DNA from 4 places in the Streptomyces yunnanensis genome. Region 4 is predicted to be linked to each of the others. Evidence: riboswitches for the same ligand, from Rfam matches in the RefSeq annotation. Region 4 holds a riboswitch; each other region holds the start of a gene.
The links. Region 4 has a riboswitch for cyclic di-AMP ahead of MOV08_RS12260 (M23 family metallopeptidase). Riboswitches for the same ligand answer to the same signal wherever they lie in the genome.
Positions count from the first base shown of each region.

Region 1: another riboswitch for cyclic di-AMP. It lies ahead of MOV08_RS22750 (M23 family metallopeptidase); the one in region 4 lies ahead of MOV08_RS12260 (M23 family metallopeptidase).
Region 2: another riboswitch for cyclic di-AMP. It lies ahead of MOV08_RS25130 (transglycosylase family protein); the one in region 4 lies ahead of MOV08_RS12260 (M23 family metallopeptidase).
Region 3: another riboswitch for cyclic di-AMP. It lies ahead of MOV08_RS17415 (C40 family peptidase); the one in region 4 lies ahead of MOV08_RS12260 (M23 family metallopeptidase).

Region 1 covers NZ_CP095749.1:5,226,715-5,230,643, reverse strand. The annotation lists gene MOV08_RS22755 (aldo/keto reductase) at 1-370, opposite strand, end outside; gene MOV08_RS22750 (M23 family metallopeptidase) at 492-1,883, opposite strand; cyclic di-AMP (ydaO/yuaA leader) riboswitch at 1,895-2,041, opposite strand; gene MOV08_RS22745 (DUF2332 domain-containing protein) at 2,465-3,583, shown strand; gene MOV08_RS22740 (PP2C family protein-serine/threonine phosphatase) at 3,710-3,929, opposite strand, start outside.
Region 2 covers NZ_CP095749.1:5,742,072-5,746,000, forward strand. The annotation lists gene MOV08_RS25125 (transglycosylase family protein) at 1-1,066, shown strand, start outside; cyclic di-AMP (ydaO/yuaA leader) riboswitch at 1,326-1,495, shown strand; gene MOV08_RS25130 (transglycosylase family protein) at 1,503-2,195, shown strand; gene eno (phosphopyruvate hydratase) at 2,479-3,804, shown strand.
Region 3 covers NZ_CP095749.1:4,078,563-4,082,491, reverse strand. The annotation lists gene MOV08_RS17420 (hypothetical protein) at 166-519, shown strand; gene MOV08_RS17415 (C40 family peptidase) at 669-1,811, opposite strand; cyclic di-AMP (ydaO/yuaA leader) riboswitch at 1,820-1,988, opposite strand; gene pcrA (DNA helicase PcrA) at 2,241-3,929, shown strand, end outside.
Region 4 covers NZ_CP095749.1:2,808,139-2,812,067, forward strand. The annotation lists gene MOV08_RS12250 (HPr family phosphocarrier protein) at 97-378, shown strand; gene MOV08_RS12255 (GntR family transcriptional regulator) at 903-1,589, opposite strand; gene MOV08_RS12260 (M23 family metallopeptidase) at 1,835-2,614, opposite strand; cyclic di-AMP (ydaO/yuaA leader) riboswitch at 2,628-2,783, opposite strand; gene MOV08_RS12265 (M16 family metallopeptidase) at 3,081-3,929, opposite strand, start outside.

The sequences.
Region 1 (3,929 bases), 2.4 Mb from region 4:
CCGTGCGCAGCCGGGACAGCGAGAGGTCCACGGCGGTCTTGATGGTGGCGGCGGACAGGCCCTTGTGGTCGGGGTGGGCGCCGACCTTGGTGGCGATCACGACGTCGTCGCGGTTGCCGCGGGCCGCGAGCCAGTTGCCGAGGACGGTTTCGGACTCGCCGCCCTTGTTGCCCGGCACCCATGCCGAGTAGACGTCGGCGGTGTCGATGAAGTTGCCGCCGCCGGCCACGTAGGCGTCGAGAACGGCGAAGGACTCGGCTTCGTCGGCGGTCCAGCCGAAGACGTTGCCGCCGAGGCAGAGGGTGGAGACGGACAGCGAACCGAGCGACTTCGGGGTGGGGGCGGAGCCTTGGGCGTGTGTCACGGTCATGCCCGTTACAACGTCAGGACGTGGGGAGTTATTCCTCGTTCGGCGTCCGTCCGGGGGCCGGGGTCCGGGGCCCGATCGGTCCCGTCGGCCGCCCACGGGGCGTGGGCGGCCGGCCGGTCCGTCAGACGGCGGTCCCGCGGTCGCGCAGCCAGGACACCGGGTCCGTCGGTGCGCCGGCGTCCGGGCGGACCTCCAGGTGGAGATGCGGACCGGTGGCGTTCCCGGTGGCGCCGACCCGGCCGATCACGTCGCCCGTGTGGACCCTGCCCGTCGTCTTGACCATCGAGGACAGGTGGCAGAACCAGAGCTGCGTGCCGTCGTCGAGGGTGAGGACGATGCGGTAGCCGTACCCGCCGGCCCAGCCCGCCTGGGTGATGGTCCCGTCGTGAACCGCCTTGACCAGCGTGCCCGTTGGGGCCGTGAAGTCCTGTCCGGTGTGGTCCGCGGCCCAGCGGTCGTCGGACTGCCCGAAGCCGGCGGCGAGGGTGTACGAGGAGACCGGCGCGACGAAGGTCCGCGTCGGGTGGGCGCGGTGGTCGGCCGCCGGTGGGGCCGGGGCGTCGGCCGCCGCCGCCCGGGGTGCGGTCCCCTGCGCCGCCGGAGGCGCGGCCTCCGTGCGCTCCTCGGCGGCGCCGGCCTGTTTCGCCGCCCCCTGCTGCCCGGGCGCGCCCTGGTCCGCCTGCGGGGCGGCGGCGTGCTCGGCGGCCGTACCGGCCTCCGGCTCCGCGGCGTCCTGTGGGGCGTCGGTCTGAGGGGCGTCGGCCTGCTGGACGTCAGCCTGCTGGAGGATGCGGTTGCGCAGCGCCTCGGCCGCGCCCGCGGGTCGGGCGTCCTGGGCGGCCTCGTCGGGGGCGGTGCCGGTCCGGGAGGGGGCGACGGAGGGGCCGGCGGAGGCGGCGAGCGCCGTGCCGGTCTCCTGGCCCGTGCCGTCGCCGTCGGCCGCCCCGCCGGGGTCGGGCATCGATATCGGCACCGGCGGCCGGCCCTGGGCCGCGGCCACCCCGCTCGCGCCGACCGCCGCGATCACGCCGACGCCCAGTGCCGTGCCGCCGCGCGCGAGACCGCCGCTGCGCGCTCTGGCCACCCGGTGCTTGCCGCGGATCGCGCGGAGCGGCCCGTCGTCGTCGCTCGGCTCGTCGGCCGGGAGCCACTCGTCGCCGGTCCCGTCGCCTTCGCCGCGGGCCTCGCCCCCGCCTTCGGGGCCGGGGGACGGCGCGTCACCGGGCAGCGCGCCCTGTGCCGACCAGTGGTGCGGCGGCGAGCTCTGGGCCGTCTGGGAAGCCGGGGGCGCCTGGCCGTGGGAGAGGTCGCGGGAGAACGGCTCCTGGGGCGACCGCCCTTCCCTCAACCCGCCGGCGATCGGCGGGACTTGGGCCGGCTGGACGGGAGCGGCGGCCCCGGAGGGACCGGCCGGACCGACGGGGGCACCGAAGCCGACCGCGCCACTGAAGTCGGCGGGGCCACCGAGGCCGTAGGTGGACGGGCCATGTGGGGTGGGCCTGTTGGACGCCACGGGGGCGCACTCCTTTCCTTCCTTCTCGCCTACCGGGTTAGCTGACGGGTTCGGAGCAGGAAGGTCTCCTACGGGCACCGCTTGGCGAGAGGCGCCCGATTCACCCCAAGAGGGTGGTTCCCCGGTTCCCTCTACTCAATTCCCGGCAATTCCAGGCGGATCCGTCGGGGCCCCTCGAAACCGGTTGATCCGGGCGACTCGACGCGGGTCGAGGACACGGGTCGGGTCGTGCGAACAGCCGGCTCGGGCGGGTGACTCGGAGACGTTCTGGGCATGCGGGAACAGCGCGTGCGGGATTCGGCGTCGGCGCACGGTGCCGCCATTGGCGACGGCTGGGACGACCGCGCTCCGTTATCGGACAGTAATAGAGACGACGAGGGAAATCCAAGCGTTCCCTTGAATCCGCGGGGGTTCCGCAGGCTCCCCCTAGGGGCCCGCGGCAGGGACGTTCGCTACCAATTCGTCCGCAACCTGGGCGAGTTGGCGCCACACCGCCAAACGATCTCGCGACGATTGTGCGCCACTCGTTATGCGGAGGGACGCACGTCGATCACGGAGAGTGAGGACGGTAACGTCGCCCCATGGTCGTCAACGTCGCGAACACCGGAAACGCCGGGAACACGGTCAGCACCCCGCAGGAAATGGCGGTCCGGTACTGGGAGTTCTCCCGGCAACAGGCCCGGGGACGGTCCGACGCCCACGAGGAGCTGTCCGCCCGGATCAGCCACGACGACGAGCTCTGCGAACTGCTCGCGGCTTCGCTGCCGGCCGGCCACAAGCAGCAGCCGGACCTCCTGCTCGCCGCGGTGCGCCAGCTCGACGGTCCGCACGCGGAATGGGGGCCGCGCGGCGCGGCGGCATACGGGCGCTGGCGCGAGTGGACGATCCGGCACTGGGACGAGGTCCGCTCGGTGATCATGCGCCGCTCCGCCCGGACCGACGAACCGGCCCGGTGCGCCACCCTGCTGCCGCTGCTGGCCCGTATGCCGCAGCCACTGGCCCTCCTGGAAGTCGGGACGCCGGCGGGGCTGTGCCTCTACCCGGACCGGTACCGCTACCAGTACGTCCAGGAGGACGGCCGCGCGATGGACGGCCCGGGTGCCGCGGACAGCCCGGTCACGTTCACCTGCCGCGCGAGCGGGTTCGCGCCCGATGGCGAGGGTGGCGCGGCGGCGCTGCCCGGCGCCCTGCCCGAGGTCGTCTGGCGCGGCGGCATCGACCCGGCGCCGCTCGACCCCTTCGGGGAGGCGGACGACCTGCGGTGGCTGCGCGCCCTCGTCTGGCCCGGTGACGAGGCCCGTGCGGCGCGGCTCTCGGCGGCCGTGGAGGCGGCGCGGACCGCGCCCCGCCCCACCGTCGTGCGCGGCGACCTGCTCGACGAGCTGCCGGCGCTGGCCGCCCAAGTACCGTCCGGGGCGACGCTGGTGGTGTTCCACAGCGCGGCGCTGAACCACCTTCCGCCCGCCCGGCGCGAGGAGTTCGCCCGGCTCGTCCGGTCGCTGCTCGCCGAACGGGACGGCGGGGGCCACTGGATCTCCCAGGAGCACCACAGCGTGCTGCCGTGGATCACGGCGCCGGAGCACCGCTCCCCGGGGGCGGCGGACACGCCGCTGCTGACCCTCGCCCTGGACGAGCGCCCGGTCGCGCTGACCGACCCGCACGGCCGCAGCGTGCACTGGCTCCCTTCCGCGCTGTCGTAGCGCGCCCGCCCGGTCGCCCGGCGGCGGGCGGCGGGCGGCGGGCGGCGGGCGGCGGGCGGCGGGCGGCGGGCGGCGGCCGGCGGGCGGCGGGCGGCGGCCGGCGGCCGGGCGGCCCGCGGCGCCGGCCTACCCGTCCAGGGGCCGCTGGACCGCCAGCAGCGCCATGTCGTCCGCGGGCCCCCCGCCCGTGTGCCGGGCGACGTCCTCGACCACCACGTCCAACAGGTCGTCGGGCCCGCTGAACAGGCTGCCGCGCAACCGGGCGCACGGGTCGTAGAACCGCCCGTCCCGGTCGCGGGCCTCGGTCACCCCGTCGGTGAACAGCAGCAGCAGCGCCCCGGCCGGG
Region 2 (3,929 bases), 2.9 Mb from region 4:
GCTGTTCGCGGCGAGCGGCGCGCACGCCGCCGACACGACGACCTGGGACAAGGTCGCGCAGTGCGAGAGCGGCGGGGTGTGGAGCGCCGCCACCGGCAACGGCTTCTACGGCGGTCTCCAGCTCACCCAGGAGATGTGGAACGACTACGGCGGCACCGCCTACGCCTCCCGCCCCGACCTCGCCAGTCGCGCCCAGCAGATAGCCGTGGCCGAGGCGATACTCGACGACCGCGGCCCGGACGCCTTCCCCAGCTGCGCGGTGAACGCCGGACTGACCAAGGACGGCCGCAAGCCCCGCGTCGACCCGGGCCCCACCACCCGCCCCTCGCCGCGGCCGACGCACGGCCACAACGGCGGCGGCGCCTCCGACGACGCGGGGGGCGACTCCGACACGGCGGGCGGCGACCAGGGCCACCCGGACCCGGCCACCCGGACGCCGGAGCCGTCCGGCGGTGACTCCGGCACGGACCGCGGCCCGGACGCCGGCAGCGGCTCCGACGCCGGCGCGGACGGCCCGCACGCGCCCTCGGCGACCCCGGAGCCGTCGGGCTCCTCGTCCGCCTCGCCCGCCCCGTCCGACTCCGGGGCACCCACCGACTCCCCGTCGGGCTCCCCGTCGGGAAGCCCGTCCACCTCTCCGGCGGACCCGGCAGACCCGTCCGCGCCGTCCGGCCCGTCGGGCTCGACGGACCCGGCCGACCCGGCGTCGCCCGCCCCGTCCGACTCCACCGCGCCCGGCGGCCAGGACCGGCCCGGCGACCCCGCTACGCCGCCCGCCACCGGCAAGCACCGCGGGACGCCCGGCGACGGTACGGAGGCCGGCGACGGCCGGGACGGCGGCCGCGGCCGGCACGCCTCCCGCGGCGGCGAGGCGCCCCGTACGCCCCCGGCGGAGGCCGGCAGCTACCGCGTGCGCCCGGGTGACAACCTGTCAGAGATCGCCGTCAGTCATGACCTGCCGGGCGGCTGGCCCGCGCTCTACCACCGCAACCAGGACGTCATCGGCTCCGACGCGGATCTGATCCACCCCGGTCAGGTGCTCGATCTCGGGCGGACACAGGGGTAGTTACCGGCAGTTCGCCGTCTTTCGCGGCGTTTCGTAAAAGTGAGATATGGCTCTCGTTGCGGGGGATGGGTCCGGACCTGTCCCCCGTTGCCATACCGGGGCCTACCTGCGGAAATGACCCGCGTGGTGATCAAAAACGGTCAACTTGGTTCAGAAGATGGGGTTTGAACACCAACAGGGTTACTGCTTACGGTCAGGACCGCTCGCCAAAGCGGGCCCTTCGATCGCACGCCGAGTCCTGCCGGCGGTCGGAGTCGACGACGCGCAAGCGCCGAAGGCAGGAGCGGGGGACCCAAGGTAAGTGCCGACCCCGCCCGTGAGAGCGGGTCAGTCGGCTTGGGGTGAAGTCGTGTGTGCAGCACACACGGCCGGGCAGCTCACACGGCCCGAACCCGACAGCTCACCTCGTAGGCGTCGGTGAGGAAACGAACGCACGATGCTGATCAACAAGGGCAAGCACCGCCGCAGCTCCAAGGCCGTCCGCGTCGCCACCCTGGCCGGTGTCGCCGGCGCCGCCGTCGCCGTTCCGCTGATGGGCGCCACCTCTGCTTCCGCCGCCTCGGTCGCCACCTGGGAGAAGGTCGCCCAGTGCGAGTCCAGCGGCAACTGGTCGATCAACACCGGTAACGGCTACTACGGTGGCCTGCAGTTCTCGAACTCCAGCTGGGCCGCCGCCGGTGGCACCAAGTACGCGGCCCGCGCCGACCTGGCCACCAAGGACCAGCAGATCGCCGTCGCCGAGAAGCTGCTCGCCATGCAGGGCCCGGGTGCCTGGGGCTGCGCCGCTGCCGGTGGTCTGACCTCCGGTGGCCCGGCCGCCGCCGTCAACCCCTCCGGCTCCACCGTCAAGAAGAGCCAGGGCACCGAGGCCCGCAAGCAGACCGAGGGCTCCACCAAGAAGTCCGCCCCGGTCCGCGAGAAGGCCGAGAAGAAGGCCGAGAAGGCCCAGCCGGCCGCCCCGCAGGACGCGCACCGCTCCGGTGACACCTACACCGTCAAGTCGGGCGACACCCTCGCCAAGATCGCCAAGGCGCACGGCACCAACTGGAAGGCGCTCTACGCCGCCAACAAGTCCGTCGTCGGCGGCAACCCCAACCTGATCTTCCCGGGCCAGAAGCTCAGCATCTGAGCCGATCCGGCTGCCCGAGAGAGCTGCCCCGCCGCGGCGCGTACCCCCGAGCGCGCCGTGGCGGGGCTTCTCCGTTGCCGGACCCGGCCGCCCGGCCGTCCCCACCGGCACCGACGCGGCGCGCGCCGTCCCCGGCGCCCCGAGCGGCCCGGCACGACGTTCCCCGCATAGCGAACAATGCCCCGAAACCTCCTGTGAACTGGGATTTCGTTCTGCTTGTTGGGTTTTTTCGTCCCACGGAGCGGGCCACGGGCGAGCGGATCCCCCCGGGGCCGTTAGGCTCATGCCGAGAACTCCAGACACCCCTGAAGGAGACAACGTGCCGTCCATCGACGTCGTCGTAGCCCGCGAAATTCTCGACTCGCGAGGTAATCCCACGGTCGAGGTCGAGGTCGGCCTCGACGACGGCAGCACCGGCCGTGCCGCCGTCCCGTCCGGCGCCTCGACCGGCGCCTTCGAGGCCGTCGAGCTGCGGGACGGTGACCCCAACCGCTACCTCGGCAAGGGCGTGGAGAAGGCCGTCCTGGCCGTCATCGAGCAGATCGGCCCGGAGCTCGTCGGCTACGACGCGACCGAGCAGCGGCTGATCGACCAGGCGATGTTCGACCTGGACGCCACCGACAACAAGGGCTCGCTCGGCGCCAACGCCATCCTCGGCGTCTCCCTCGCCGTCGCGCACGCCGCCTCCGAGGCCAGCGACCTGCCGCTGTTCCGCTACCTCGGTGGCCCGAACGCGCACGTGCTGCCCGTCCCGATGATGAACATCCTGAACGGCGGCTCGCACGCCGACTCCAACGTGGACATCCAGGAGTTCATGATCGCCCCGATCGGCGCGGAGTCCTTCTCCGAGGCGCTGCGCTGGGGCGCCGAGGTCTACCACACCCTCAAGAAGGTGCTGAAGGCCAAGGGCCTGGCCACCGGCCTGGGCGACGAGGGCGGCTTCGCCCCCAACCTCGGCTCCAACCGCGAGGCCCTGGACCTGATCCTGGAGGCCATCAAGGAAGCCGGCTACGCCCCCGGCCAGGACATCGCGCTCGCGCTGGACGTCGCCGCCTCCGAGTTCTACAAGGACGGCAAGTACCAGTTCGAGGGCAAGGAGCGCTCCGCCGCCGAGATGACGGAGTACTACGAGGAGCTGGTGGCGGCCTACCCGCTGGTCTCCATCGAGGACCCGCTGTTCGAGGACGACTGGGCCGGCTGGAAGGTCATCACCGACAAGCTCGGCGCCAAGGTCCAGCTGGTCGGCGACGACCTCTTCGTCACCAACCCCGAGCGCCTCGCCCGCGGCATCGAGGAGGGCTCCGCCAACGCGCTGCTGGTGAAGGTCAACCAGATCGGCTCGCTGACCGAGACCCTGGACGCCGTCGAGCTGGCCCAGCGCAACGGCTTCAAGTGCATGATGTCGCACCGCTCCGGCGAGACCGAGGACGTCACCATCGCCGACCTCGCCGTCGCCACCAACTGCGGCCAGATCAAGACCGGCGCCCCGGCCCGCTCCGAGCGCGTCGCCAAGTACAACCAGCTGCTGCGCATCGAGGAGATCCTCGACGACGCGGCGGTGTACGCCGGCCGCAGCGCGTTCCCGCGGTTTCGCTCTGCGAACCAGTAGGCACGGCGCTCTGCGAACCAGTAGGCACGGCAAGGGCTGAGGCCCGCCCCACACCACCGTCCGGCTGAGCTCCCGAGGACTCGACAACGGAGCAAAGCCGGGGTGAAGCGCAGCGTCCCCGGCGC
Region 3 (3,929 bases), 1.3 Mb from region 4:
GGGAACCCCCTTGCCCGGCATTGCCCGATTCCGACCGCCACCGTGCGGGGGATGAACGGCCCGAAGGCCGGGGGAGGGCCGAGGGGCGGTGGGCCCTGACCGAAGCGGGCATCACGGGCGCCCTGCCGGAAAGGGCGTGCTATGGGGCGGATACGATCCAGCACTATGGACGTAGTAATCAATGTCTTCGTCGCCCTGCACATCATCGGCATCGCCTCCCTCCTGGGCGGCTTCCTGACCCAGATGAAGGCGATGGGCGCGGGCACCGCCCGCTTCGTGCCGGCCATGCTGCACGGCGCGCTGACGATGCTGGTCACCGGCATCGTCCTGGTCGGCCTGAACCAGATGCAGGACCACTCGCTCAACAACATCAAGATCGGCATCAAGATGGCCGTCCTGGTGGTGATCCTGGCGCTGGTCTACGTCAAGCGCGACGAGGAGAAGCTCCCCAAGCCGCTCTTCGGCGCGGTCGGCGGACTCACCATGCTCAACATCTTCATCGCGGTGCTCTGGACCTGAGCCGCCTGCCCGGCCCCGGGCCCCGCATCGCCGCAGCGACGACTCACCGCGCGGTCATCCCGCTCCGTACTTCCCAAAGACGGCGGATGACCGCGCGGCGGCGTGTGGGGGGTGGTTCATGACGGGCGCGCGGCGCGCCCGTGCGCCGGCTACGCGGGCCGGACGCTGCCGTAGATCGGCATGCCGTAGATCGACTCCACCCGGACGCTGGCGCCCGGGTGCGGGGCGTGGATCATCTCGCCGCCGCCGATGTACATCCCGACGTGGCTGATGTCGTTGAAGAAGAACACCAGGTCACCGGGTTGGAGATCGCTGCTGGAGACCCGGGTGCCGACCTTGACCTGGTCCCAGGTCGTGCGCGGCAGATCGACCCCGGCGGCCCGCCACGCGGCCTGCGTCAGCCCCGAGCAGTCGTAGGAGCTGGGCCCGGTCGCGCCCCAGACGTACGGCTTGCCGATCTGGGAGCGGGCGAAGGCGAGCGCCTTCCCGGCCTTGGTGGAGTACGAGCCGCTGTCGGAGCTGCCGCCCCCCGAACCGGTGCCGGTCCCTGAGCCGGCACCGCCGCCGGGCTGCTGCTGGCGCTGCTGGGCCTCCTTGCGGGCCTCCTCGGCGGCCTTGCGCTGGGCCTCCGCCTCCTTCTGGCGCTCCAGTTCGGCCAGCCGCGCCTTCTCCTGGGCGGTCAGCCGGGACAGCAGCTGCCGGGCCTCGGCCAGCTTGGACTGAACGTTTCGCTTGGTCTCCTTCAGGGTCTCCTGCGACTGCTGGAGGGCCTCCAGGCTGTGGGTGGCCTCCGCCCGCTGACGGGCGGCGGTCGCGGCCTGGTCCTCGTAGTCGGTGATCGCCTGCTTCTGCCGTCCGGTCAACTGCTCCATCAGGTGGTTGCGGTCGACGAACTGCTGCGGGTCCTTGGCGAGCATCAGCTGGGCGGTCGGGCTGATCCCGCCGGTCTGGTACTGCGCCGAGGCGAACGCGCCCAGCCGGCGGCGGGACTCGTTCATCTTGTCCGCGAGCCGGGCAGCCTCGTCGAGGAGGCGGTTCACGGTGCGCTGCTGGCCGTCCGCCTTCTCCTTGGCGCCGTTGTACTTCTGGGTGGCCACCTCGGCCTGCCGGTACAGGTCGTCGACCTTCTGCTTGACCTCTCCGATGGAGGGCTGCGGCGCATTCGGGGCGGCGTTCGCGGTCTGCGAGAGCAGCGTGACCGAGGCCAGCGCCGCGGTGGTGAGCCCGGCCGCGGTGCGACGGCCGCCGGGCGTGGCGAGTATGGGGGTGCGCGGCTTGCGATGGGACGCCAAGGCCGGCGACTCCTTCCGTGGACCGCCTACCGGGTTAGCTGTCGGGTTCGGGCGGTGTGCTGACGGAAGGCTTGCCCTACGACCGCTGCGTCCGCCTGGCGACGGCCGCACCGGTCGATTCACCCCAGTGGTGCTTGTGGGTCCCCGGCTCCGGGTGCCTGACGGCAGGACCGGACTCGGCGGGGGCGGCCCGTGCGGACGCTGTCGTCCGCGGGGACAGCGGGCTGCCCGAGCGAGACCGTAGCCAACTCGTGTGGCTCCTGTGAAGGCTGATGTTCGATATGCCCGAAACCTTTTCGTGACCTCACGGTGAGTGTCGCCACGTTTCCGGGCACGAGCGCACAAGTTACCGCCCCGGCCGGCGCAGTACCGGGGCAATCCGCCACTCCGGGACCGGTTGTCAGTGCGGCGGCCTAGACTCGGTGGGCGATGAGCAGCCTCTTTGACGACAGCTTCCTGGCGGACCTCGGCCCCCCGGACGAGGAGCCCCCGCCCCCGCCCGAGGACGAGCCCGGCCCGGCCCCCGAGGACGTGCCCGCCGACCTCTTCGGCGGCAAGTTCGACGCGCCCGTGACCAGGGAGTCCTACTACCGCGACGGTGCCGCCCGCCCGGCCATCGACCCGGCGGCGCTCCTGGAGGGGCTCAACGACCAGCAGAAGGCCGCCGTCGCGCACAGCGGCAGCCCGCTGCTGATCGTGGCCGGCGCCGGCTCCGGCAAGACCCGGGTGCTCACCCACCGGATCGCCCACCTGCTCGCCGAGCGCCACGTCCACCCCGGCCAGATCCTCGCGATCACCTTCACCAACAAGGCCGCGGGCGAGATGAAGGAGCGCGTCGAGGAGCTGGTCGGCCCGCGCGCCAACGCCATGTGGGTCTCCACGTTCCACAGCGCCTGCGTGCGGATCCTGCGCCGGGAGTCCAAGCGGCTGGGCTTCACGTCGTCCTTCTCGATCTACGACGCGGCCGACTCCAAGCGCCTGATGGCCCTGGTCTGCCGCGACCTCGACCTGGACCCCAAGCGCTTCCCGCCCAAGTCCTTCAGCGCGAAGATCTCCAACCTCAAGAACGAGCTCATCGACGAGGAGACCTTCGCCGGCACGGCCGCCGACGGCTTCGAGAAGACCCTGGCCCAGGCGTACGCGATGTACCAGGCGCGGCTGCGCGAGGCCAACGCCCTGGACTTCGACGACATCATCATGACGACGGTCCACCTGCTCCAGGCGTTCCCGGACGTCGCCGAGCACTACCGCCGCCGCTTCCGCCACGTCCTGGTCGACGAGTACCAGGACACCAACCACGCCCAGTACACCCTCGTCCGCGAGCTGGTCGGCCCTGGCACAGACGACATGCTCGCCGCCGAGCTGTGCGTGGTCGGTGACGCCGACCAGTCGATCTACGCCTTCCGCGGCGCCACGATCCGCAACATCCTCCAGTTCGAGGAGGACTACCCGGACGCCACCACGATCCTGCTGGAGCAGAACTACCGCTCCTCGCAGACGATCCTCTCCGCCGCCAACGCCGTCATCGAGCGCAACGAGAACCGCCGCCCGAAGAACCTCTGGACGGACGCCGGCGCCGGCGCCAAGATCACCGGCTATGTCGCCGACACCGAGCACGACGAGGCCCAGTTCGTCGCCGACGAGATCGACCGGCTCACCGACGCCGGCGACGCCAAGGCCGGCGACGTCGCGGTCTTCTACCGCACCAACGCCCAGTCCCGGGTCTTCGAGGAGATCTTCATCCGGGTCGGGCTGCCCTACAAGGTCGTCGGCGGCGTGCGCTTCTACGAGCGCAAGGAGGTCCGCGACATCCTCGCCTACCTCCGGGTGCTCGCCAACCCCGAGGACGCCGTCCCGCTCCGCCGGATCCTCAACGTCCCCAAGCGCGGCATCGGCGACCGCGCCGAGGCGATGATCGAGGCCCTGGCGCTGCGCGAGAAGATCACCTTCCCGCAGGCGCTGCGCCGGGTCGACGAGGCGTACGGGATGGCCGCCCGCTCCGCCAACGCCGTCAAGCGGTTCAACGCCCTGATGGAGGAGCTGCGCACGATCGTGGAGTCCGGGGCCGGCCCCGCCACGGTCCTGGAAGCGGTCATGGAGCGCACCGGCTATCTCGCC
Region 4 (3,929 bases):
GCCCGGACGGAAGGCCGGGGCGAAGTGCTACGGGACCACTCCCGGCACCGTGCGAGAATGGTCTAGACAACAGTCACGACTTTGAAGGGCAACACCATGGCTGAGCGCCGCGTCAATGTCGGTTGGGCCGAGGGCCTGCACGCCCGCCCCGCGTCGATCTTCGTCCGAGCGGCCACCGCCTCCGGTGTCGCGATAACGATCTCCAAGGCGGACGGCAACCCCGTCAACGCCGCCTCCATGCTCGCGGTTCTGGGCCTGGGTGCCCAGGGTGGCGAGGAGATCGTCCTGGCCTCCGAAGCCGATGGCGCCGAGGCTGCGCTCGACCGTCTGGCGAAGCTGGTCGCGGAGGGCCTCGAGGAGCTCCCCGAGACCGTCTGAGGAGCACCGGGGCCCCGCGTCCCGACTCCCCCTTCTGCTGGTGCGGCCCCGCCGCGGTGACCGGGACAACCGGGTACTGCGGCGGGGTCGTTTGCTTGGGCGGCGGCACGGAGGCGCGCCTTCTTGCGGCGAGGGGCGCCGGGGCCGTCGCATGTCACGTCGCCCGGGGCCGCGACGGGAGGCGGATTCGACGGCCGGCGTCACGCGGCCGGGCCGGAAACGAGCGGCCGGGGAAGGCGGGAGGCGGGCCGTGAGCACGCCGGACAGGGCTTCGCGAATCCTCCGCCCCGCCATGTATTGCTCAGGGCGTCAAGAAATACCCGTCCCCGGTCGGAGTTCTTTCCTTCAGCCTGCCGAATTCTCGATCGCGGCAGGATTCCCGAAAACGGAATCCCGAATCAGGGGTTGCGGAGTGCGGAGCACGAACTCTCCACCCTATCCCGCTCCACCCCTCCCGCCCCATCCGCCTTCCTTCCCCATGGCGGCAATTCCGCTACGCCATCTCTTTGTATACGGGGCGAGTGTTAAGTGCGGGCGCGTGCCGTGTTGACGGCTCGTTTCGGCTCCCTCACCACGGGAGCGGCGCGCCGCAGCCGGTACACGGGAAGCGACCGCTCGATGTGGGCCGCCATGAGGGCACGGGCGCGTTCCGCGTCCCCCCGGGCGATCGCGTCAAGCACGGCACCGTGTTCGTCCCACGAGTCGGTGACTCGGGTCGGCGGTTCCACGACGTACATCCACTCGATCTTGCGCCGCAGCTGGGTGAGCAGTGCCGTGAGGCTGGGGCTGCCGGTCGCCTGGGCGAGCGTCTCGTGGAACCAGCTGTCCAGTTGGCGCAGGTCGGCGGGGTGGCCGTGGCGGGCCCGCTCCCGGCCGAGCCGTACCAGGCCGCGCAACACCTTCAGGTGGGCGGAGCTGCGGCGGGCGGCCGCGCGGGCGGCGCCCAGCGGCTCCAGGAGGGCACGGATGTCGAGAAGGTCGGCGGCCTCCTGTTCGTCGAGTTCGGCGACGCAGGCGCCCGCGTGGTGGCGGGTGGTGACGAATCCCTCGGACTGGAGGGTGCGCAGCGCTTCCCGCACGGGGACCCTGGAAACGCCGTAGCGCGCGGCGAGAATGTCCTCGATCAGCCGACTCCCCGGCGCGAGTACGCCGGAGACGATGTCGTCGCGAATCGCTGTGCACACCGCATGCGCGGAAATATGGCCTCGCATCGTCCGTGCCTCCGCCGTAATCTCCGAAAAAGTGCCGCCCCGTCGGCGACTTTCTCCGACTCTATTCGAACGCGGAGGGTTTTCCCTCAGCATGTCGTGAATTCACCGACGCTTTTCGGCCGGTGCGCACGGCCTCCGGGCGGGCGGTGCGCCGGCGGCCCCGGGGGACGACGGAGCCCCGGCCCACCAGGGTGGCGGGCCGGGGCTCCGGGGGACGGTGCTGCGGCGGAGAGATCCGGGTGAGGTCAGACGGTGACGCCGTGCGCGCGGAGGTAGGCGACGGGGTCGATGTCCGAGCCGTAGTCGGGGCCCGTCCGCGCCTCGAAGTGGAGGTGCGGGCCGGTGGTGTTGCCGGTGTTGCCGGAGAGGGCGATCTGCTGCCCGGGGGTCACCGTCTGGCCGACCGTCACCCCGATCGACGACAGGTGACCGTATTGGGTGTACGTGCCGTCGTTCATCTTGATCACGATGTTGTTGCCGTACGCGCCGCCCCAGCCGGCCTCGACGACGGTGCCCGAGCCCACGGCGTGGACGGACGTGCCGGAGGCGGCGTGGAAGTCGATGCCGGTGTGGCTGCCGGAGGACCACAGGCCGCTGGACGCCTTGTACGCGGTGGAGACGTAGGAGCCGGTGACGGGGGCGACGAAGGTGTTGAGGCGCTTGCGCTCGGCCTCGCGGGCGGCGCGCACCTTGGCCGCGCGCTCCTCGTCGGCCTTCTTCTTCGCCACCTCGGCCAGCCGCAGGGCCTCCGCCTCGGCCTTCGCCCGGGCCGCGGTGGCCTCGGCGGCCGCCTGCTGCGCGTCGGCCTGGGCCTCGATCCGGACGGCGAGCTCGTCACCCATCACGACGGCCTGCTGGAGGCCGGTGTCGTGGTGGGCCGCCTCGCTCGTGGCGGCCAGCGCGGGCGACGCCACGGAGGCGACGACACCGGAGGCGGCGAGGGTGGCTATGCCGGCGAGGTTGCGGGTGGTACGAGCGGTGCGGGTCGCGCGGCGGTGCTTCCCGGTGGCACGGGTGAACGCCATGTACTGGCTGGTCCTTTCCTTCCTTCTCGCCTACCGGGTTAGCTGACGGGTTCGGAGCAGGAAGGTCTCCTACGGGTTCCTCCGGAGAGGCGCCCGATTCACCCCAAGGGACATGTGGGTCCCCGGCTCCCCTGGCTCGCGCCGTACGGGGACTCGGCGATGGCTGCCCGGTGCCACTGTTGTGGCGGACTTGTGACGAACAGCCGGACCGACGCTAATCGGGACAACTTTCAATCGGCAAACAGAACCGGATTTTTGTGCGCCACGCCACACGCGAAACGGGCAACCGGCACAACCGGCCGGGCATCTCCGACCGCCCGCCGCGCGTGATCCCGCGGAGCCGTGTGCGCCTCGGAAGTCACGGACCCGGCGCGCACACGCAGCGGCTCCCGTGGCAACTGACCACCACGGGAGCCGCTTTGTCGATAAGTGACGAGCCGTCTGCTGACCGCCGTCACCGACGGGATCAGCCGCTGACGACCGTCACCTCGCCGATGCCCAACGCCTTGACGGGCTCGGCGATCTGCGCCGCGTCACCGACCAGGATCGTCACCAGCCGGTCCACCGGGAAGGCGCTCACGACCGCCGCGGTCGCCTCGACGGTGCCGGTCTTGGCGAGCCGGGCGTACAACTGCGCCTGGTAGTCGTCCGGGAGCTGCTGCTCCACCTGGTCGGCCAGCGTCCCCGCGACGGCCGCGGCGGTCTCGTACTTCAGCGGCGCGACACCGACGAGGTTCTGCACCGCGACGTCACGCTCGGCGTCCGTGAGCCCCTCCGCCGCGAGGGTGCGCAGCACCGTCCACAGGTCCTGGAGGGCCGGCCCGGTGGACGCGGTGTCCACCGACCCGCTGATGGCGAGCAGGGCGGCGCCGGTGGCCCCCTCCGGCGAGGACGGGGCGGAGGAGCGCAGCACCTGCCCGAAGGCGCGCACCCCGTAGGTGTAGCCCTTCTCCTCGCGCAGCACACGGTCCAGCCGGGACGTGAGGGTGCCGCCCAGGCAGTAGGTGCCGAGCACCTGGGCGGGCCACACCTGGTCGTGCCGGTCGGCGCCGACCCGCCCGATGAGCAGCTGCGTCTGGACGGCGCCCGGGCGGTCGACGATCACCACGCGCCCGGCGTCGTCGGCCACGACCGCGGAGGGCTTCGGGGGCTCGGCGGTGGAACCCGTCCAGGCGCCCAGGGTGCCGGCCAGCGCCGCGTCCAGGTCGACGCCGGTGAAGTCGCCGACGATGACGGCGGTGCCGGTGGCGGGCCGGACATGCGTGTCGTAGAAGGCGCGGACGGCGGCCGCGTCGATCCGCGCGACGGTCTCCTC